DNA from 2 places in the Microbacterium sp. SORGH_AS_0421 genome. Region 1 is predicted to be linked to the other one. Evidence: predicted binding sites of a transcription regulator. Region 1 holds the regulator's gene; the other holds the start of a gene.

The links. The regulator LexA, encoded in region 1, represses DNA repair genes until DNA is damaged. The targets are predictions, from matches to a motif close to TCGAACANNTGTTCGA.
Region 2: a site for LexA is predicted at 7,857-7,872, ahead of QE416_RS06875 (intein-containing Rv2578c family radical SAM protein). Genes of this name have one in related genera too.

What each region holds. Positions count from the first base shown of each region.
Region 1 covers NZ_JAUTAO010000001.1:2,248,457-2,259,707, reverse strand. Annotated here, with positions in the region: gene QE416_RS10735 (SseB family protein) at 1-149, opposite strand, end outside; gene priA (bifunctional 1-(5-phosphoribosyl)-5-((5-phosphoribosylamino)methylideneamino)imidazole-4-carboxamide isomerase/phosphoribosylanthranilate isomerase PriA) at 133-879, opposite strand; gene hisH (imidazole glycerol phosphate synthase subunit HisH) at 926-1,576, opposite strand; gene hisB (imidazoleglycerol-phosphate dehydratase HisB) at 1,573-2,187, opposite strand; gene QE416_RS10715 (histidinol-phosphate transaminase) at 2,184-3,278, opposite strand; gene QE416_RS10710 (LysM peptidoglycan-binding domain-containing protein) at 3,325-3,675, opposite strand; gene lexA (transcriptional repressor LexA) at 3,934-4,623, shown strand; gene QE416_RS10700 (prolyl oligopeptidase family serine peptidase) at 4,721-6,607, shown strand; gene hflX (GTPase HflX) at 6,742-8,259, opposite strand; gene QE416_RS10690 (class I SAM-dependent methyltransferase) at 8,346-8,990, shown strand; gene dapF (diaminopimelate epimerase) at 9,121-9,975, opposite strand; gene QE416_RS10680 (GNAT family acetyltransferase) at 10,014-10,463, opposite strand; gene miaA (tRNA (adenosine(37)-N6)-dimethylallyltransferase MiaA) at 10,460-11,251, opposite strand, start outside.
Region 2 covers NZ_JAUTAO010000001.1:1,446,524-1,457,774, forward strand. Annotated here, with positions in the region: gene QE416_RS06855 (efflux RND transporter permease subunit) at 1-265, shown strand, start outside; partial or broken gene QE416_RS06860 (DUF998 domain-containing protein) at 585-1,208, opposite strand; gene QE416_RS16485 (aldose 1-epimerase family protein) at 1,450-2,355, opposite strand; partial or broken gene QE416_RS16490 (antibiotic biosynthesis monooxygenase) at 2,352-2,985, opposite strand; gene QE416_RS06870 (DEAD/DEAH box helicase) at 3,374-5,608, shown strand; gene QE416_RS06875 (intein-containing Rv2578c family radical SAM protein) at 5,713-7,848, opposite strand; gene QE416_RS06880 (M15 family metallopeptidase) at 8,209-9,096, shown strand; gene QE416_RS06885 (LCP family protein) at 9,098-10,009, opposite strand; gene QE416_RS06890 (hypothetical protein) at 10,015-10,347, opposite strand; gene QE416_RS06895 (S8 family serine peptidase) at 10,554-11,251, shown strand, end outside.

The DNA of each region.
Region 1 (11,251 bases):
AGGAGAGCCGCCAGCAGCGCCGGATCGGCGGATCCGTCGTCCCCCGAGTGGGGGTTGGCCGAGAAGCTCCGGCCCTCCCACGGGACGCCTGCGGAATCCGCGTGGGCGCCGCGGGCGTGGCCGTGCGGATCGTCAGTGTCCGGCGACATCCAGCGCCTCGGCCAGGGTGAACTGGCCCGCGTAGAGCGCCTTGCCGACGATCGCGCCCTCGACACCGAGCGGGACGAGCTCGCGCAGGGCCGCGATGTCGTCAAGGCTCGAGACGCCGCCCGAGGCGACGATCGGCTTGGGGGTGCGCTGCGTCATCTCGCGCAGCAGCTCGATGTTGGGGCCGCGGAGAGTGCCGTCCTTCGTGACGTCGGTGACGACGTATCGGCTGCAACCGGCGTCTTCGAGGCGCTCGAGCACCGTCCACAGGTCGCCGCCGTCGCGGGTCCAGCCGCGCGCGGCGAGGGTCGTGCCCCGCACGTCGAGACCGACCGCGATCGCCTCGCCGTAGCGGTTGATGACGTCGGCGGCCCACTCGGGGTTCTCGAGGGCCGCGGTGCCGAGGTTGATACGGCTCGCGCCGCTCTCGAGAGCCGCCTCGAGGGAACGGTCGTCGCGGATGCCGCCGGACAGCTCGACCTGCACGCCCTTGACCTGCTTGATCACTTTGCGCATGACGCTGGCGTTGCTGCCGCGACCGAAGGCGGCGTCGAGGTCCACGAGGTGGATCCACTGAGCGCCCTGCCGGGCGAAGTCCGCGGCGGCATCGACGGGGTCGCCGTAGCTGGTCTCTGTACCGGCCTCACCCTGGGTCAGACGGACGGCCTTGCCGTCGGCGACGTCGACCGCGGGAAGCAGCACAAGTTCGGGCGTGGACGCGAAATCGTTCATGGCTCCTCGCACCCTTCGGCGCATCTCGCCGAGCCGGGGCACGAGGTCACACAGTAGTCGTGCGCAGCCCGTCGATCCAATTGGCGAGCAGACGGATGCCGGCTTCGCCCGACTTCTCCGGGTGGAACTGGGTGGCCGACAGGGGGCCGTTCTCGACGGCCGCCAGGAATGGCGCCCCGTACGTGCACCAGGTCAGAACGGGTTGGGGGAACGGCGGGGCGACCTCGAGCGACCAGTCCTGCGCCGCGTACGAGTGCACGAAGTAGAACCGCTCCTTCTCGAGGCCGTCGAACAGGCGTGACCCGTCACCGGGTGCCACGGTGTTCCAGCCCATGTGCGGGAGCACCGGCGCCTCGAGCTCCGCGACGGTTCCGGGCCACTCCCCCAGGCCGGGGGTGTCGGCGCCGCGCTCGATACCGCGCGCGAACATGACCTGCATGCCCACGCAGATACCCAGGACGGGGCGACCGCCCGCCAGACGACGATCGATGATCTCGCCGCCCCGGCTGTCGTTCAACGCGCCCATGACCGCACCGAACGCGCCGACGCCGGGGACCAGCAGCCCGTCGGCGTCGAGCAGCAGAGAACGGTCGGAAGTCAGCCGCGCGTCGGCGCCCGCCTCGATGAGCGCCTTGACCGCGGAGTGGACGTTGCCCGAACCGTAATCGAAGACGGCGACGACGGGTCTCCGCGTCACAATGCGCCCTTGGTGCTCGGGATGCCGTCGACGAGGGGGTCGAGAGCCTTGGCCTGGCGGAAGGCACGCGCGAGCGCCTTGTACTCGGCTTCGGCGATGTGGTGCGGGTCGCGCCCACCCAGAACACGGACGTGGACGGTCAGTCCGGCGTGGATGGAGAGCGCCTCGAACGAGTGACGCACGAGCGACCCGGTGAAGTGACCGCCGATGAGGTGGTGCTCGAAGCCCGTGGGCTCGCCGGTGTGCACGAGGTAGGGACGACCGCTGATGTCGACCACGGCCTGCGCGAGGGCCTCGTCGAGCGGCACGAGAGCGTCGCCGTAGCGCGCGATACCGGACTTGTCGCCGAGCGCCTGACGGATGGCCTGTCCGAGCACGATCGAGGTGTCTTCGACCGTGTGGTGGGCGTCGATGTGGGTGTCACCCGTGGAGCGGACGCGCAGGTCGGTCAGGGAGTGCTTCGCGAACGCGGTGAGCATGTGGTCGAAGAACGGCACGGTCGTCGAGATGTCGCTGACGCCTCGACCGTCGAGGTCGAGCTCGAGCTCGACGCGGGACTCGCTCGTCTCCCGGGTGATCGAAGCGGTACGGGGCGAGGCGGGGCCGGTCATGATCGCGATCCTACCGAGGCGAGCGCGTCGAGGAATGCGGTGGTCTCGTCGGCCGTTCCCGCGGTCACGCGGAGGTGGTGGGCGATGCCGACGTCTCGAATCAGGACACCCCGGTCGTAAAGCGCCTTCCAGGTGGCTGCCGGGTCGTCGACACCGCCGAACAGGACGAAGTTGGTCCACGACTCGTGGGCCGTATAGCCCAGCGCCGACACCGTCGCAGAGATGCGGTCGCGTTGCGCCACGATGTCGTCGACCATCGACAGCATCGTCTCGGCGTGGCCGAGAGCCGCGGTCGCCGCCGCCTGCGTGAGAGCACTCAGGTGGTACGGAAGACGGACCAGGCGGAGAGCGTCGACCAGCGCGGGGTCGGCCGCGAGGTAGCCCACCCGGGCGCCGGCGAAGGCGAAGGCCTTGCTCATAGTGCGCGAGACGACCAGCCGCGGGCGGTCGGGGAGCAGAGAAACCGCCGACGGCTCATCCCGCGGGGCGAACTCTTCGTACGCCTCGTCGACGATCACGATGCCGTCGGTGGCGTCGTACACCGCCTCCACCACGTCGAGGCGCAGAGGCGTTCCCGTCGGGTTGTTCGGCGCACAGAGGAAGACGACGTCGGGCCGCTGCTCGCGCACCTGCGCCGCAGCTGACGCGGGCGAGAGGGTGAAGTCGTGCTCCCGTTCCCCGGTGACCCAGCGCGCACCCGTGGCGCGCGTGAGGATCGGGTACATGGAATAGGTGGGAGCGAAGCCCATCGCCGTACGGCCGGGGCCACCGAAGGCCTGCAAGATGTGCTGGAGCACTTCGTTCGAGCCGTTGGCCGCCCAGATCTGTTCGGGGTTCAGGCCGTGCCCGAGGTATCCCGCAAAGGCCTCGCGCAGTCCGGTGAACTCGCGGTCGGGGTACCGGTTGACGTCCCGAAGCGCCCGAGCGACGGCGTCCAGGATGTCGTCAGCCACCTCGGACGGAACAGGATGCGTGTTCTCGTTCACGTTGAGCGCCACGGGCAGTGCAGCCTGCGGGGCTCCGTACGGGGTCATACCCCGCAGATCGTCGCGAAGAGGAAGGTCGTCGAGGCGTACGGTCACCTCACCCATCGTAGGCGTCGAGCGGAGTCGAGGCGCACGAGCCGCGACCCGTCGTTCAGGCCGCGGGGGCGTACTCGGCGGGGATCGCGATGCGCTGACCCGCTGACACCGAGCCGCCGGGCAGAGCGTTGAGGCGCGTGATCTCTGCCACCACGTCGCGCGGGTCGGCGGAGGGGGCCACGTCTTCGGCGATCGACCACAGGGTCTCGCCGCTCATGACGGTGATCTCGGTGAACGAACCGGCGGGAGCGCCGGCGTCGCCGGAGGCGAGGGCGGATCCGCCACCGACGATCGCCACGGAGAGCACGGCGACGATCGGGAGGGAAACGAGGAACGCCACGACACGACGGCCACGCGCGGTGATGCGCAGGCGAGTGGACGGGGCGGTGAGGGCGATGCTGCTCATGATGTGCTCCTTGGTGGGGAGAGATTCGCACCCCACCCTCGGCCGGGAGGGCGGTGGTGCGAATCTGTATTCCGAATCTATATTCGAACCTGTTCGAGTGTCAAGACCTCGTGTATCGCAGACGAATCGAACGCGACACGCGTGGGCCTCCGTGTCAATCGGGTCGTCGACCGGATACGGTTTCGACACGGAGACCTCATCACCAACCTCCGACATTCGAATTTCCGCCGTGGTTTGCGCGGCGCGAGGGGAGCACAGATGACCGACGCGACGACCGCCGCCGGCCGCGAACGGCCGCAGACCCGGCGGCGCAAGAATCTCAGCGACAAGCAGCTGGCGATCCTCGAAGTGATCCAGCGATCCATCGCGCGGCACGGGTATCCGCCGAGCATGCGCGAGATCGGCGACGCGGTCGGGCTCAAGTCGCTCTCAAGCGTCACCCACCAGCTCAACCAGCTGGAGCTCAGCGGCTACCTTCGCCGCGACCCCGGCAAGACGCGCGCGATGGAGGTGCTCATCGACCTCCCCGGCGCCGCCGCGGAGAACCCCGCCGACGCCGCTCCCGCCCTCGGCGACGCCGCCCTGGTGCCCCTCGTCGGTCGTATCGCAGCCGGCGTGCCCATCACGGCCGACCAGCAGGTCGAGGAGATCTTCCCCCTCCCGCGCCAGCTCGTCGGCAAGGGGGAACTGTTCATGCTCAAGGTCTCGGGCGAGTCGATGATCGACGCGGCCATCTGCGACGGCGACTGGGTCGTCATCCGGTCGCAGGCCACGGCCGAGAACGGCGAGATCGTCGCCGCCATGCTCGACGGCGAGGCGACGGTCAAGACCTTCCGTCGGCGCGACGGCCACACGTGGCTGCTCCCCCGCAACAGCGCGTTCGAGCCGATCCTCGGCGACGAGGCCGTCGTCCTCGGTCGTGTCGTCGCGGTGCTGCGTACCGTCTGAGCCCGACGACTCGAGGCCGGATGCGAACCCAAAGGTGGCATCCGGCCTCTTCCGTTCCACGCGGGTGGATGTCGTAGGCCCTGCCTAGGCTGGGGTCATGGCTGACACCCTCCCCTACGGTTCCTGGCCCTCCCCGATCACGCCCGAGTCCGTCGCGCAGGCGTCACCGCGCGTCGACGGGGCTCGGCTCGTGGGCGACGAGATCTGGTGGGGCGAGTCCCTCCCCCACGAAGCCGGTCGTGTCGCGGTGAAGCGTCGCCGGGCCGACCGCTCCGTAGAGACGGTTCTCCCCGCACCCGCCAACGCCCGCTCCGCCGTCCACGAGTACGGCGGCGGCGCGTGGACCGCGTCCGACGATGGCGAGCTGTACTACGTCGAGAAGACCGACCAACGCGTGTGGGCGCTTCGCCCGGGCGGGACCGCGCGACCCCTCACTCCCGCCGACGACGCCGTACGCCACGGCGGCCTCCGCTGGGAGCACGGGGTGCTCCTCGCCGTCCGCGAGACACACGGTGCGTCCCGCGTGCCGCGCCGCGAGATCGTGCGCATCCCGCTCGACGGCGCGACGGAGGTGCTCGCCGAGGGCAGCGACTTCCTCGCGCAGCCCGCCCTCTCCCCCGACGGCCGTCGTCTGGCCTGGATCGTGTGGAACCACCCCGACATGCCGTGGGACGCCACGACCCTCCGTGTCGCCGACCTCGAAACGGGGGTCATCCTCGACGTGGCCGGCGGGGAACGACGCGCACCGCTGCAGCCCGTCTGGATCGCGGACGACGAGCTGCTCTACGCCGACGACCCCGAGGGTCGCTGGAACCTCTTCCGCCGTCCTCTCGATGGCGACGCCCAGCCCCTCGCCCCGGCCGATGCCGACACCGGCGGAGGCCTGTGGGTGCTCGGCACCCGCTGGTTCGGCGCAGCCGCCGACGGACGCGTCGTCGCGGTCCGCACGAACGGGGCAGACGAGATCGTCGAGATCGCCCCCAGCGGCGTGCGCCCGATCGACGTGCCCGTCGTCGCGGGGGCCGCGATCGACGACGTCCGAGGCTCGCGCGTCCTCGTCTCGGGGTCCGATGCCCGCGGACGCTCGGGGCTCTGGCTCGTCGACCTCGACTCCGGCGCGGTGGAACTCGTCACCGGCGGTTCCGGCTCGTGGGGAGACGAATGGATGCCGGCAGCCCGCGCCCTGTCCACCGACGGACCCCATGGCCCGGTGCACGCCTTCGCCTACGCCCCCACCAACCCCGGCGTCGCGCCGGCCGCGGGCGAGCGCCCGCCCTACGTCGTCCTCGTCCACGGCGGACCCACCTCGCACGTGGGCCCCGCCCCCTCGGCGAAGACGGCGTTCTTCACCAGTCGCGGTATCGGCGTCCTCGACGTCAACTACGGCGGCTCGACCGGGTACGGCCGCGCGTACCGAGACCGGCTGAGGGGCCAGTGGGGCGTGGTCGACGTCGACGACGTGGCGGCCGCCGCATCCGCCCTCGCCGAGGCGGGGCTCGCCGACCCTGATCGTCTCGCCATCGCGGGTGGCTCGGCGGGCGGCTGGACGGTGCTGGCTGCCGTGACCCGCACCGACGTGTTCTCGGCCGGCATCTCGCGCTACGGCGTCGGAGACGCCCGGGCCCTGGCGGAGGACACGCACGACTTCGAGGCCCGCTACCTCGATGGCCTCATCGGGCCCCTGCCCGAGGCCGAGGCGGTGTACCTCGAGCGCTCGCCCCTGGGGCGCCCGGAGCTCTTCCGTGTACCCCTGCTCATCCTGCAGGGCTCGGAAGACCGGGTGGTCCCGCCGTCGCAGGCCGAGGCCATCCGCGATGCTCTGACCGCACACGGCGTGCCGCACGCCTACGTCCGCTACGAGGGCGAGGGCCACGGGTTCCGACGGTCCGAGACGGTGATCGACTCGCTCGAGCGCGAACTCGGCTTCCTCGGCGCGGTGTTCGGCTTCGAGACACCGGGCACTCCGGCGCTCGAGCTCGGCTGAGTCCGCGCGGGACGCAACGGACGCAGACGACGCTGCACGCGGAGCGGCCCCGCGTCCGAGAGGACCCACCGCTCCCCCCGGGAGAGGCGACGGGCCCCGCGCCTACGCGCAGGGGCCCGTGACGCCGCCTCGGGTCAGGCTCCGAATGCCGCAAGCTCCGCCGCGAGACGAGCGCCCACGTGCGCGTGCAGGAACGTTCCGCTCTCGCGGTGCTCCTGCGCCACGATGAGTCCGCTCTCGTGGACGGCTGAGACGAGGTCGCCACGGTCGTAGGGAACGACCGCCTGCACCTCGACCGCCGGCAGCGGAAGGGCGTCCTCGATCGCGGCGCGGAGCTCGTCGATGCCCTCACCCGTCCGCGAGGAGACGAACTTCGCGTTCGGCGCGAGCCCCCGCAGCACGAGGCGGTCGTCTTCGCCGACGAGGTCGGCCTTGTTGAAGACGACGATCTCCTGACCGAAGTTCGCATCGACGTCGCCCATCACGTCGCGCACCGTCATGAGCTGTGCGGCCGGGTCGGGGTGCGAGGCATCGACGACGTGCAAGATGACGTCGGCGTCGCCGACCTCCTCGAGCGTGGACCGGAACGCCTCGACGAGCTGGTGCGGGAGGTTCCGCACGAAACCGACCGTGTCGGTCAGCGTGTACACGCGGCCGTCGCTCGTCTCGGAGCGGCGGACCGTGGCATCCAGCGTCGCGAACAGGGCGTTCTCGACCAGGACACCGGCGCTCGTGAGGCGGTTCAGCAGGCTCGACTTACCGGCGTTCGTGTACCCGGCGATGGCCACCGACGGGATGGTGTGCCGCTTTCGCTCGGCGCGCTTGGCCTCGCGAGCGGGAGCGAAGTCGCGCAGCTGCTTGCGCAGCAGCGCCATCTTCGTGCGGATGCGGCGGCGGTCGAGCTCGATCTTCGTCTCACCGGGTCCGCGTGAGCCCATACCGGCACCGCCGGCGCCGACCTGTCCACCGGCCTGACGCGACATCGAGTCACCCCACCCGCGCAGACGCGGGAGCAGGTACTCGAGCTGCGCGAGCTCGACCTGAGCCTTACCCTCGCGGCTCTTGGCGTGCTGACTGAAGATGTCGAGGATCACCGTCGTGCGGTCGATCACTTTGACCTTGACGACGTCTTCGAGGGCGCGCCGCTGGCTCGGGGCGAGCTCCGTGTCGGCGATCACGGTGTCGGCACCGACGGCGGCGACGATGTCGCGCAGCTCCGCCGCCTTGCCGCGTCCGACATAGGTCGCCGGGTCCGGATGCGGCCGGCGCTGCAGCACACCGTCGAGCACCACGGCACCGGCCGTCTCTGCCAGAGCCGACAGCTCGCGCAGGGAGTTCTCGGCATCCGCCTGCTCGCCCTGAGGGTGCACGCCGACGAGCACGACGTTCTCGAGGCGCAGCTGCCGGTACTCGACCTCGGTGACATCTTCGAGCTCTGTGGACAGACCTGCGACGCGGCGCAGCGCCGCACGTTCCTCGCGGTCCCACTGATCGCCGTCGGAGTCGCCGCCGTAGGCCGTGGTGACGTCCTGGAGCGCTTGAGCGGCGCCGAAGACCCGGACCCCGCGGTGCGCTTCGGCGCGCGAGAGCACGCGGTCCACCGGATCCACCGGAGACGCGTCGGTGCTCGGGGGTGTGGTCTGTTCGGTCATGGGTTCCTTCCGTTCGCGGTGTTCCCGCGTGTTCTGGCACTTTATCCGTCCCCGCGGTGCGGCGGACGGTCGGATATCCTGGCGTGATGGGGAGCGAGCACTACTTCAGCGCGTCGCCGTCGAGTCCCGAGCAGCTCCGCCACCTCCGCGTGACGCTGGCCGGTCGAGAGCTCGAGGTGGTCACGGCCGGCGGCGTCTTCAGTCCCGACCATGTGGATGCCGGCACATCGGTGCTGCTCGCGAACACCCCGCCCCCTCCCGCCGGCGGGCACTTCCTCGACCTGGGGTGCGGGTGGGGTCCGATCTCGCTGTCTCTGGCGCTCGCCTCACCGCACGCGACCGTCTGGGCGGTCGACGTCAACGAGCGTGCTCTCGATCTCGTGAGACGCAACGCCGATTCGCTCGGCCTCGACAACCTCAACGCCGTTCGGCCCGAGGATGTTCCCGACGACGTCTCGTTCCGCACCATCCGATCCAACCCGCCGATCCGCGTCGGCAAGTCCGAGCTGCACGGCATGCTGCGGCACTGGATCCCGCGCCTCTCGGAGCGCAGCGACGGCTGGTTCGTCGTGCAGCGCAACCTGGGCTCCGATTCGCTGCAGCGCTGGCTGGCCGCGACCTTCCCCGACGGCTACGGCGTGCAGCGCGCCGCCACCGGCCGGGGCTTCCGTGTGCTGCGCGTCCGCAAGCACGGCTCGCCGCCGAGCGAGCTCATCGACGTCGTCTCCTGACGGCGCGGCGATCCGCCTCACCGAGACCGGATGCCAAGATCGCGCCTCTCACGCGAGACCACCCGACCGCACGAGGCTCGGTCGTATCCCCTCGTGCCCATCGCGCCTGCCCAGGACAGGGCGGCGCGCCTCAGGCCAGCGCGACCTCGCCCGTGAAGACCAGCGACGCGGGACCCGACAGGTAGACGCGACCCTCGGCCACGCGCACACCCAGCGTGCCGCCCGGGGTATCGACCACCCAGGAGTCGGGTGCGGCCGCCCCGGCCCAGTGGCGCACGGCCAGAGCCGCCGCGGCCACGCCCGTACCGCAGCTCAGCGTCTCGCCCACACCGCGCTCGAACACGCGCAAGCGGATCGCCCCGACCCCGTCGCGCACGAGCGGGTCGGCGGGGACGACGAACTCGACGTTCGCGCCGTGAAAGGGCGCCGGGTCAAGCACCGGCTGGTAGGCGAGATCGAGACCCTCGAGTTCGGCGTCCGACGAAAGGGCGACCACGACGTGCGGATTGCCCACGTCGATACCCACCCCCGGTCGCGCGACCGGCAGACCCTTGGCGCGCACGAGGGTCTCATCGCCCTCGATCGCGTAGACGCCCAGGTCGACCTCGTAGCCGCGGTCGCTGCGTGTCAAGGTCTTCACTCCCGCGCGTGTGCCGATGCGCAGGCCCCCGTCGAGCGAGGCGAGACCGGTGTCGCTCAGGTAGCGCGCGAACACGCGGGTTCCGTTGCCGCACATCTCCGCCTTCGATCCGTCGGCGTTGCGGTAGTCCATGAACCACTCGACACCCGCGGCAGCGGCATCCGCCCCCTCGTCGATCGCGGCGCACCGCACCACGCGCAACAGGCCGTCGGCCCCGATACCGAAGTGACGATCGCAGAGCACGGCGATCTGCGCGTCCGAGAGGTCGAGTTCGCCATCGGGGTCGGCCACCACCACGAAGTCGTTGCCGGTGCCGTGGCCCTTGGTGAACGCGAGAGTCGCCATGCGCCCAGTCTAGGGAGGGGGCGCCGTCCGTTCGTCGCTCAGACCGAGGGCGACGGCCCGCCCGGCCCGTCGACGACGAGCCGCTTGCCGGTCGCCCACGTGTCGAAAGGCTCGTAGCCGAGCGCGTCGTAGAAGCCGCGTGCGCCGGCGTTGTCAGGACGCACCATGAGCTGCACCTTGGGGCAGCCCATCGACTCGAGCAGCCGCTCCGCCTCGGCGACGAGGATGCGGCCGATCCCGCGCCCGCGGTGTGAGGCCGCGGCCGCGAGGTAGTACAGCCAGCCACGGTGGCCGTCGTAGCCGGCCATCACACTGCCGACGACCCGGCCGTCGTCGACGGCCACGAGGAAGAGCTCGGGCTGGACAGCGAGCTTGCGGCGGATATCGGCGCGCGGATCGTTCCAGGGCCGCGTGAGACCCGCCTCTTCCCAGAGCGCCACGACGACGTCCTCGTCCGTCGGCGCGAACGCACGGATGTCGATCGTCACGGTTCCTCCCCCGGTCGGGATGCCAGGTGGCCGGCATCCACCGCCCGCGCATCCACCCACCGGGCCGTGTCGTACCGCCGGAACCACGACACCTGGCGACGCGCGTAACGCCGCGTGAGCGCCTGGGTCTCGGCGACGGCCTCGTCGCGGGTCAGCTCGCCCCGCAACTGCCCGAGGGCCTGCGCGTAGCCGATAGCCCGCCCCGCGGTCGCGCCGCGCTCGAGGCCCTGCGCGCGCAGCTGCGCGACCTCGTCGACGAGCCCGTCCGCCCACATGCGCTCGACGCGCGCGTCGAGCAGCGGAACGAGCTCCTCGCGGTCGAGGGCGGTGGCCACGATCCGGGTGTCCGGATGCCAGAACTCCGGCGCCTCGGGAAGGGCACCGCCGTGCGTCTCGCTACCCTGCGCCAGTACCTCGAGGGCGCGGACGACCCGGCGGCCGTTGCGCGGATCGATGCGCTCGGCGGCCGCGGGGTCGGCCTCACGGAGACGAGCGAACAGCACACCCGCACCGTGTCGCTCGAGCTCGTCCTCGAGTTCAGCGCGCAGCTTCTCGTCGCGCGGCGGGAAGCGGAAGTCCCACAGCACGCTCGAGACGTACAGTCCCGAGCCGCCGACGAGGATCACGTCAGCTCCCCGCCGGTGGATCTCGCGGATCGCGGTGCGCGCGGCATCCTGATACCAAGCCACCGCGGCCTCGTCGGTGACCGCAAGGGCGTCGAAAAGATGATGCGGGATGCCACGACGCTCGGACTCGGGGAGTTTGGCGGTGCCGATGTCCATGCCGCG
Region 2 (11,251 bases), 800 kb from region 1:
GGCGATCTTCGCCCTCGTGCCGATGGCCCTGGGGATCACCGGTCACGGCGGATTCATCTCGCAGCCGCTGGCGGTCGTGGTGATCGGCGGGCTCGTGTCGTCGACGTTCCTGACGCTGCTGGTGCTGCCGACGCTCTACAACCTCATCGAAGGAGCGAGCGAGAGGCGCCGTGATCGGCGGGCGGCGCGAGAGGCAGGGCGCGTCGAGCCGACGGCCGACGACGGGCACCCCCTGAGCCGCCGAGAACTGCGCGAGAAGCACTGACGCGGAACGGGCGGGATGCCGGCACCCGGCGTCCCGTCCCTCTCGCGGTGCTCATCCCGAGGTGTCGCCGGTCACCGGTCGGGGTGGGCGTCGACGCGCGATCGGGGCGGAGCGACGAGCCCTCGACGGGGTGAGCGGGTGCGACACGGGGGGCGCGCTGCGCCGCCGAGCGCGCGGGTCGACGGGTGGCCGTCGGCCGGGCGAGCGGCAGGCGACGGCGCCGGCGGGGGGCGTGGTGCACCTCGGCGGGGGTCTGCGCTGTCGGCTTCGACGTGGCCGCCGTCGCCGCCGACGCGAGGATCTGGGTGAACATGCCCGACCACGCGAACATCGCCGCGCACGAGATGGTCTCGAACAGGGCCAGGTTGATGGTCGCCGACACGAACAGCGTGATCGAGACGACCAGCCAGACGGTCGCGATCCCCGTGCCGATCGCCATCCGCTTGCCGAGACGGTGGAAGAGGAACGGCGCGCTCAGCAGCAGGGCCAGGAATCCCAGGACCATCGAGCCCGCGACCTTGTCGTGAAGGTCTTTGTCGGTGTTCAGAGGAATGCAGCCCACGAGAGCGAGATTGACGCCCACGACATTCAGGCAGACAAAGGCCACCGTCGCAGCGCCCCGACGGACGGGACCGCGACCCACGCGTCGCACATCGCGACGGACGCGGAAGGCGAAGACCACGACGATCATTCCGCTGACCTTGAGCGTGGTGTTGAAGAATGCGCTCGAGAGGTCGCCGAAAATCCCCAGCTGGCTGAAGTGCAACTGCCACCACAGAGGGTCGCTCGTCGTGGCGATCGACAGCAGCAGTCCGCTGACGAGGACGATCAGGGCCGCCCCGCCGACGTGCATCGTCGGGATCGCGTCCAGGCGGCGCGCGAGAGTGCCCAGACGCGGCACCGGGAGCGAAAAGGGGACAACGGAGCGGAGCGCGTTGCTCATGTGGGGGATCTTTCCTCAGGACGGAACGAAGATCCCCCCACACCGCGGGACCCTCGGCCCCCGTCGGCTCATTCGGGCAATGAGCCAGGAGAAACCTTGGTCCTTTGCCTCCCCCGGCCTTGACGGAAACCGTCAGGGCACATGGTATCGTTCGCGCCGCCTTTTCAGGAAAGGGCTTGTCTGGGAAATTCCCAGGTCATATGCCCAATTTCTTGTCCCCCATTTGGGGGACAAGACCGCCTTACGCGCGGTAGGAAATGCCCCATTCCCTGGTCAATTTCGCGCCCGGTTCGAGTCGCTCCAGGTCCGTCCCGGTCGCGAAAGCGTTCGCCGGAGCCGTCATCGGCTCGATCGCCACCGCGAGGGACTGCCCGGGGTAGCGATCGGTCGTGAACACCTGCGCCCAGCGGAACCCGTCATCCTGCCACAGCTGCACGCACCGACCGTCGGGAGCGGTGAGGGTGTGGTGCGCCCGGCCGTCGGCATCCCGCTCCAATCCGCGATAGCCGTTGTCGAGCGAGGCATCGCCGAGACGGCGACCCTCGCGCAGGTCGGTGGCGGCATCGACCGGCACCTCGTCGACGGGGATGTTGCGGTCGTCGAGGACGAGCGTGGTCGTGCCGGTCGATCGCACCACCAGATCCTCCGTCGGAACGCCGCCGATGTGGAGGTACGGGTGCACGCCCAGGGCGACGGGGGCGGCCTTCGACCCGACGTTCTCGATGACGTGGCTCACGTGCAGACCGTCGGCGCGAAGGGTGTACGCGACCCGCGTGCGCAGGTGGAAGGGATAGCCGGTCTGCGGCACCACCTCGGCGCCGAGCACGAGCTGCTCGTCGCTGTGCTCGAGGGCGTGATAGGTCCCGAAGCGCAAAAGGCCGTGACTGGCGTTGCCGAACTTCGGCTCGCTGATCGCGAGCTGCTGGTCCTCGCCGTCGAAGGAGTACTTACCGTCGCGGATGCGGTTCGGCCACGGGACGAGGACGACTCCGGATGCCGCGGGCGTGGGCAGGTCGTCGGGGTAGCGCGGCACGAGGTCGACGCCGTCGACCGTCAGCGCGCGAAGCGCGGCACCCACCTGAGCGATCTCGGCGGAGGAGTGCTCGCCGCGGAGGCGGAAGCGGAATCCGGTGGGGTCGGCGGTCATGACGTGGCCTTTCGCGATCGGCGCGGACGCTGCAGCCAGGGCTGCAGCATGCGGGTGACCCACGGGAGGACCGCGTAGGTCATGACGGGAGTGAGCATGAGGGTGGTGGCGAGCACGCGCAGGACGAGGGGGATCTCGGCGAACCCGGGGACGAACCCCCAGTAGCCACGACGCCGCCAGATTCGTCGGGAAGAACCCGACCCAGATCGTCACGGCCTGCTTCCACCGCGGGGGAGCCGCCGGCACCGGTTGGTGGATCGGTTGGGTTCCGGCCTCGGTCACTGTCGCCGCCTCGAGGATCGAGCCGTGCGGGGCGTCGAACCAGCCCTCGATCCCGGTGCGTCGTTCGCTGCGCTCTTCGCGCGCGAAGGGGCGCCCCGAGTCGAGCCACCACTGGCGCTGCGTCGAGCTCTCCCACTCCTCGAGCGTCGTGATGTCGCGGAAGCGGTACAGCATGTACCAGAGGTCGCTGTCTTCACCCGCGCGCACCCACCCCGAGCCGAGGAAGCCCGGGAAAGTGGTCGCGAGGTCGGTGCCGGCCTGCATCCAGGAGGTCGCTTCGGCGGTGCGCGTCGGGTCGATGCGCCGCTCGATCGCCACCGTGATGGGGTGGGCGTCGGTGTCTGCCATGCGTCTATCTTCGTGCAGGTCCGGCGGCCGAGATCCCCGAACCCGTCGGAGGGTCCGGTGCCGCGCACGGCGATCGAGAGCAAGGGCTGCGACGGAACAGCCGTTCGCCGCCGGATCGGCCTGTTGAGGCGGCATCCTCCTGTTCTGGTGCCCGAGGGCGGGAACGTGGATGCCATTCCCAGGCGCGACCGGTAACGTGGTGTGGTCGGCTCTGGACACCGTGCGTGACGCGCGGATGGGTTTGTGAGTCCAAGGGGCCGATGGACAGGACGCGATCGCGGCCTCGACCATCACTAGTGAATTGGCCCCCGGCCGACGAGAGTCCGGGTATCGCACCGCCACGAGCGGTGTCGCTGTTTCGCGCGAACAGAACCCAGGAAGTTTTTCCATGCCCAAGAACAAGAAGCCCGCCGGCGGCCGCGCCGCCAAGAACTTCGAGCCCCGCTACGGCGCGAAGACCTCGTTCCAGGACCGCAAGCGTCGTCCCGGTGCAGAGGGTCCCGCCAAGCCCGGGAGCAAGAGCCCCAACCACCGCGGGTACCGTCCCGAGGCCGAGGCGACCCCCGACAAGGGCCGCTGGAACGCCGCCGACCGCGCCGGCCGTGCCGAGGCCCGCAACATCCGCTCGTCGGCACGCGACGATCGGCCCGCCCGGTCGTTCGACCGCAACGATCGTCCCGCACGTTCGTTCGACCGTGACGAGCGGCCCCGTCGTGACGCCGGCGACCGTCCCGCGCGTTCGTTCGATCGCGACGACCGTCCGGCTCGTTCGTTCGATCGGAACGATCGTCCGGCGCGTTCGTTCGATCGCGACGACCGCCCGGCTCGTTCGTTCGACCGGAGCGACCGCCCGGCTCGCTCGTTCGACCGTGACGAGCGTCCCCGTCGGGACGTCGGCGACCGTCCCGCCCGTTCGTTCGATCGCAACGACCGTCCGGCTCGTTCGTTTGACCGGAACGATCGTCCCGCGCGTTCGTTCGACCGTGATGAGCGTCCCCGTCGGGACGTCGGCGACCGTCCGGTCCGTTCGTTCGATCGCAACGACCGTCCGGCTCGTTCGTTTGACCGGAACGATCGTCCCGCGCGTTCGTTCGACCGTGATGAGCGTCCCCGTCGTGACGCCGGCGACCGTCCGGTCCGTTCGTTCGATCGCAACGACCGTCCGGCTCGTTCGTTCGACCGGAGCGACCGTCCGGCGCGTTCGTTCGATCGCGACGACCGCCCGGCTCGTTCGTTCGACCGCAGCGACCGCCCAGCTCGTTCGTTCGACCGCAACGACCGCCCGGCACGCTCGTTCGACGACCGCCCGCGTCGCAACGACGGCCCGAGCCGCAGCGATTGGAACAGCACTCCGAAGCGCTCCGCGGAGCACGAGCAGCGCGTCGACGTGGTGCACGAGCGCCTGCAGGCCGAGGCCGTGGATGCCGCCACGGTCACCGGCGCAGGCTTCGCCGAGCTGGGTCTCGGCGACAATCTCGTCCGCGCCCTCGCCGGTCTCGGCGCAGCGAGCCCCTTCCCGATCCAGGCGGCCACGGTCGCCCCGATCCTCGAAGGACGCGACGTCCTCGCCCGCGGCCGCACCGGCTCGGGCAAGACGATCGCCTTCGGTGCGCCGCTGGTCGAGAGCATCCTGCGCTCGCAGGCGGGTCAGCGTCGCGAGTTCGGACGCGCCCCCAAGGCGATCATCCTCGCTCCCACGCGCGAGCTCGCCCTGCAGATCGACCGCACCGTGCAGGTGCTCGCGCGCAGCGTGGGCCTGTTCACCACCCAGGTCTACGGCGGCGTGCCCCAGGCGCGTCAGGTCGGTGCGCTCAAGAAGGGCGTCGACATCGTCATCGGCACCCCGGGCCGCATCGAAGACCTGCTGAACCAGGGCAAGCTCGACCTCTCGCAGGTGCAGATCGCCGTCCTCGACGAGGCGGATCACATGTGTGAGCTCGGCTTCCTCGAGCCCGTGCAGCGGATCCTCCGTGCGACCAAGAAGGGTAGCCAGAAGCTTCTCTTCTCGGCCACCCTCGACCGCGAGGTCGCGGCCCTGGTCGACGAGTTCCTCGTCGAGCCGGCCGTCTACGAGGTCGCCGGCGAGGACCAGGACTCGAGCACCATCGAACACCGCGTCCTCGTCATCGAGCACCGCGACAAGGCGCAGATCCTCGACTCGCTCGTCGACCGCGAGGGCAAGACCCTCGTGTTCGCCCGCACCCGTGCCTACGCCGAGATGCTCGCCGAGCAGTTCGACGACGCCGGCATCGCCGCGGTCGCTCTGCACGGCGACCTCAACCAGCAGAAGCGCACGCGCAACCTCGAGAAGCTCACCTCGGGTCGCGTCAACGTGCTCGTCGCCACCGATGTCGCCGCTCGCGGCATCCACGTCGACGACATCGACCTGGTCATCCAGGCCGACGCTCCCGACGAGTACAAGACGTACCTGCACCGCTCGGGCCGCACCGGCCGCGCGGGTCGCGCCGGCACGGTGGTCACGCTGATCACGCGTCAGCGTCGCCGTCGGATGACCGAGCTGCTCGACCGCGCCGAGATCCAGGCTCCCTTCGAAGAGACCGCGCTCGGTGACGACGTGCTCGAGGAGCTCTCGGGTCGTCAGCTCTCGAACGTCGACGCGTAACCCGTCGCTCGAAGCCCCCGTCACGTTCAGCGACGGGGGCTTCGTGCATCCTCGGGATGCCGGGACCGCGAGAACCGTCGAGCCCCCGCGCCGCTGGCCGGCCCTCAGAACAACGTCGGCTCGCTGGCCGGGGCGACACGGGGACGACCGGATGCCGGAACGCCGGTGACACGGACCGGGCCGAGGCTGCTGGCGGGCGGTGTCCTCGCGGCCAATCCCGGCTGCGGTCGGCCACGAGGATGGTCGTCCTCGTCCCACCCGTCGAGACGATGCATGCGCAGGAGTGGCCGCATGCGCTTGCCGAGCCACGTACGGTAGGCCTTCGGGGCCGTCGTCGAGACCCCCGGGTACAGCCCGAGATACGACGAGACCAGGTGCGGCTGCTCGCGCTCGAGCCAGTCGAAGAACCACTGTTTCGCACCGGGGCGAAGGTGGAGTGCGCCGTAGACGACGCGTGCGGCACCGGCCTCGCGAATGCGCGCGAGGGCGTCGTCGAGGGCGGCGATCGAGTCGGTGAGGTGCGGCATGATCGGCATGAGGAACACCGTCACCCGGAATCCTGCCGCGGTCGCCGCGCGCACGGTCTCGAGCCGGGCTTCGGCACTGGGCGTGCCCGGTTCGATCGAGTGCTGGAGGACGTCGTCGAAGACGGCGATCGACATCGCCAGCGTGACCTTCACCTGCTTCGAGGCCTCGGCGAGCAGAGGGAGGTCCCGTCGAAGCAGCGTGCCCTTGGTGAGGATCGAGAAGGGTGTGCCGTTGTCGGTGAGGGCCCCGACGATGTCGGGCATGAGGCGGTACCGACCCTCCGCGCGCTGATAGGGATCGGTGTTCGTCCCGAGCATCACGGGCTCGCGCGCCCACGACCCCCGGCGCACCTCGGTGCGCAGGACGTCGGCCACGTTCACCTTCACCACGATCTGCGAGTCGAAGTCGGCCCCGTAGTCCAGGTCGAGGTACTCGTGAGTCTTGCGAGCGAAGCAGTTGTGGCTGATGACGCCGTTCGCGACGAAATCCTCGGTGTCCGTCGTGATGTCGATCATGTCGATGTCGTAGCCGATGTCCTCGATGCTCACGACTCTCACGTCCACGCTGGTCTCGACCGTTGTCCCGCAGACATCGAGTGTGCGCGTGATGGACGGGTGGGCGATATCGAAGAATCGTTGTCTCGAGGCGAGCCCTCCGCGCAGGCGGACATCCGACACAGTGCCCGGGCGAGAGGGTTCGCGAACGGTATCGAATCGGAACGCGGCGAAGGCCTCTTCGGCCAACGAGAGAAGTTCGTCGTTCGCGTTGCTTATGCGCAGGATTTCGCCCGAGTCAGAGCCCTTCGCGTCGAAGATGCCCCCGAGGAAGCCAGCCATCCACTCCCGGCTTCGCGTCCGCGGTATCGCGACGTAGTCCTCGAGGCGCGCGACATCGTCCGTCTTCGCCGTGTGAAGAGCCGTCATGGGCCGGCGATGAGCGGGCACGGAGACGGGGCGGACCATCGTGACGATGCCGATCTGTTCGAGAAGCTCCTTTGCGAGATCGAGCGCCTCACGATCGGCCAGGGCGAGGCGAAATCGGTGGATTTCTCGGACTCGATTCTCGTCGTCGTGGGTCTTGTGGGAGATCGCCGCGTCACCGCGCACCATGCCCGTCAGATACCCTTTGCGCCAGTCCGGATCCGGCGCTTCCACGGAGGGAGGGGCGCCCGTTCCGAAACCCTGCAGACGGTTCGACACCGTGAGGTGGGGGCGCTGTCGGCCCGCGACGGGGGAGTCGGTGACGTGTTTCCATCCGTGCTCCGTCAGGAACCGGTGGTCTGCGCTGCACTCGATCTCGGTGCCGTCCGCGAGGGTGACGCGATGGAGGCGTTTGCGAGTGCTCCACTTCGCGCGAACGGTCGTTCGCACATAACGGCGGTCTCGCGATCCCCCCTCGGTGCCGATGATCTCGTCTCCGACACGGATCTGCGACAGGGGGACCCGTCGGCCGTCCGCTTTCAAGATGAGGGTGTCCGGGGACAGGCAATACGAACACGCATGGCTGCAGCCGCGATAGGGGTTCACGGTCCAGTCGAACGGCATGGCCGAGGCACCGGGGACGCGATTCAGCGCGCTCTTGCAGAGCACCTCGTGAAACGTCATCCCGGCGAACTCCGGCGTCGTCACCGAGCGGACGAGGCCGTCCATCCGCTCCATGCCCGGGAGCGCCGCCGTGTCGTCCACCCCCAGCTGCTGACCCTGCCATCTCATGAGAACAGTCGAACACATGTTCGACGATACGGCAACACCGTGCCTGGTCCTTTCGAGTCCAGGTTCGAGACCCGCGCCCCGACCCCACCCGGGTCGACCGTTCAGGATGCACCAGCGACAATGGAGGGGTGACAAGCCACGACCCCGAGACCTCGCCCCGCCGCGCCCGCGCGCGCGGAGGCCGAGCGGCTCGCGACCGCGGCCCTCACCCTTCCTGATGTCGTCGCCGACGACGCCCCCGCCGCGGCATCGACACGTCGCGCGCTGCGCCGCGATGCCGACGCCCCTCAGGAAAGAGCGTCCGAGACCCGTGGCATCCGTCGACTCGCTCCCGTCCTCCTCCGACGCCGCCTTGCGGGGGTGGCCGCGGCCGTCGTCGTGATCGCCGGGTGCGCCATCGCGGTCGGTGCTGCCGCCTCGGGGGGTTTACCCGAGTCGGCGAGCGATGCCGTCGCGCAGATCGCGGGCCCTCCGGCCGTCGCCGACGACGGCATCCCCGTGCCCCAGCTCGCCGCCGTCGCCGCCACGGCGACACCATGCGACGATCCCGCCTTCACGACCGCGCTCGCCGCGGGGGACGACGCCGCCGTCATCGACGCCGCCGGTGGCGGTGGGGCCTTCCGCGCAGCGGTGGCATCCGGGATCGCCCCCTGCGTCTCGCTCTCCGACCCGAACCGCGAGTGGCTCGTCGTCAACAAGCAGCGCCCGTACGACCCGGTCGACTACCAGCCCGGCGACCTCGTCATGCCCGCCGATGTGCGCGCCCTCGAGGACTCGGCCCTGCGTGCTCCCGCCGCGCGCGCTCTCACCTCGCTCGTGAAAGCGGCGGCCGACGCCGGCGTCGGCGAGATCGGCTACCTCAGCGCCTACCGCTCGTACACGACGCAGAAGTCGACCTACGCCGGGCGGGTGGCGGTCGGGGGTGTCGCCGAAGCGGATCGAGAGAGCGCGCGGCCCGGCTACAGCGAACACCAGTCGGGGATGGCCGTGGACATCGTCCCGTGCAAGGGCTCGTGCAAGACCCTCGACGACGTGGCGGCGTCGCCGCAGGGCGCGTGGGTGCGCGATCACGCGTGGGAGTACGGCTTCATCACCCGGTACGCCGAGGGTCGCGAGAGCGTCAGCGGTTACGAGCCCGAGGCCTGGCACCTGCGCTACATCGGCCCGGAGCTCGCCCGCGCGTATCACGAGGGCGGTTTCACCACCCTCGAGGAGTTCTTCGGGCTGCCGGCCGCGCCGACCTACTGACTCAGTTGACGACACCCGCGCTGCAGGTCTGCTGCGCGGCGCTCGAGCCGGTGATGGCGGGTGGGAGGGCGATGGCGCCCGTGCGGGGATCGACCTCGCCCGGCTCGACCGCGGGATCTTCCGTGGGCGACACCTGCTCTCCCGGGGTCGGTTCGGCGATGACCGTACCGTCGTTGACCGACACCCCTCCGGTCACTTCGATGGAACGGTTCTCGCGCAACGCGTCCCAGAGCACCTCGGCCGCGGCGTCGTCGGGCTCCACGCGATTGGCATCCGAGCGGGCGGTGACGGTCGGATACTGAACGAAGACGATGTCTTCGAACGGCACGTCCTTCACCGCGGACGCGACCTGGACGAGGGTCAGCGGATTCGTCAGGCTCTGCGTCGGCGTGACGTTTCGAAGGCCCGTCGAAGCCAAGCGCAGCACCGTCGAGGGGTTCGACAGCACCTCCTCGCTGACGAGCTTGCGCGCCAGGCGAGACATGTACTGCTGCTGATTGCTCACGCGGGCCAGGTCGCTGCCGCCCACTCCGTATCGGGTGCGGAGGAACTGCAGCGCCTCGAGGCCCTGGATGGTCCGCGGTCCCGCTTCCCAGTCGATGCCCGTGTTCGCGTCGCGCATGTCGCTCGCGAGGCAGATCTCGACGCCGCCGATCGCGTTGGTGATCTCGATGACGCCGCCGAAGGTGACCATCGCGCCGAATTGGATCTGCTGGCCGCTCATGTCGGAGATGGCGGTGATCACGCACGAGAGTCCGCCGTAGGTGTAGAGCTCGTTGATCTGCAGGGTGCCGCCGCCGAAGCGACCCCCGTCGGCGGTGTCGCACGCGGGGGCGTCGAAGATGAGGTCGCGCGGGAACGAGACGACCGTGACCTTCCGGGGCTCTTCCGAGATGTGCAGGAGGATGTTCACGTCGTTCAGGCGTCCGCCCGCGTCCGCACCCCCGCACCCCCGCACCGGTCGCCCAAGAGGGCGATGAGCTCTTCTTCGCATTCGTCGATGCCGACGAGCATCATGTTCACCCCGCCCGAGAGCGCCCCGAGGTCGGGCGGGACGGCCGGCTGGTTCTCGACGACGACGGCCTCTTCGACGAAGTCGGCCGTGAGGTCGTACGCCGTGTACGACACGACTCCGATCGCTGCGACGACACCGACCACCGCGGCGACGGCGAGGAGCTTCGCGAGCTGGCCGAGCGGGTTCGGCGAACGCAGACGGGCGTGCTGCGCGACGGTGCGACGGCGCCGGGGCATGGCTCCTCCTCGGGTTTCGTCGAGTCTAGGGGGACGGGATGCCGAGACCCCGGCGCGACGCCTGGCGGGGCGGGCCGACGATCGTCGTTTTCGGACGCCGTCCAAACTGAACGTTGGTGATGAAAGCGCTCTGAGTTATGTTTGTGCAACGCGCGCCACCGTTGCCGCGCAGATCGCTCAATTCATCCCCCCGTTTGGAGCGCACGATGGGTCGAACCCTGCGTTCGGTCGCGGCCATTTCCCTGGCCGGACTGTTCACCGTTGCCGGAGCCACAGCCGTTCAGGCTGCTGACGTGGGCGAGGGGGTGACCCCTCCCACACCCATCGAATCGGCCACGGGCCGATACATCGTCGTGCTCGACGAGGCCCCCGTCGCCACCTACGACGGCAGCGAGCCGGGTCTCGACGCCACCAAGTCCGACGAGGCGCGGCTCGATACCGATTCCCCGCAGGTGCGCGAATACTCCGCCTTCCTCGAGGAGCGCCAGCAGAACGTCGCCGACGAGGCGGGCGTCCGCCCCGACAACTCCTACACGATCGCCGTCAACGGCTTCAGTGCGAGCATGAACCCGAACCAGGCGGCCAAGCTCGCCGCGACCAAGGGCGTGCAGAAGGTCGTCCCCGACGAGATCCGCCACCCAGTCGCGGTCCCGTCCACCGAGTTCCTCGGCCTCGAGGGCGACAACGGCGTCTGGAACCGGATCGGCGGCATCGGCTCCGCGGGCGAAGGCGTCGTCGTCGGCGTGGTCGACACCGGCATCGCCCCTGAGAACCCGGCGTTCGCGGGCGAGCCGCTCGGCACCGCCGCCGGTTCCCAGCCCTACCTCGCCGGCAACGACGTGGTGTTCCGCAAGGGCGACGGCACCGACTTCCGCTCGCCGCGCGTGGCGGAGGGCAACGGCTG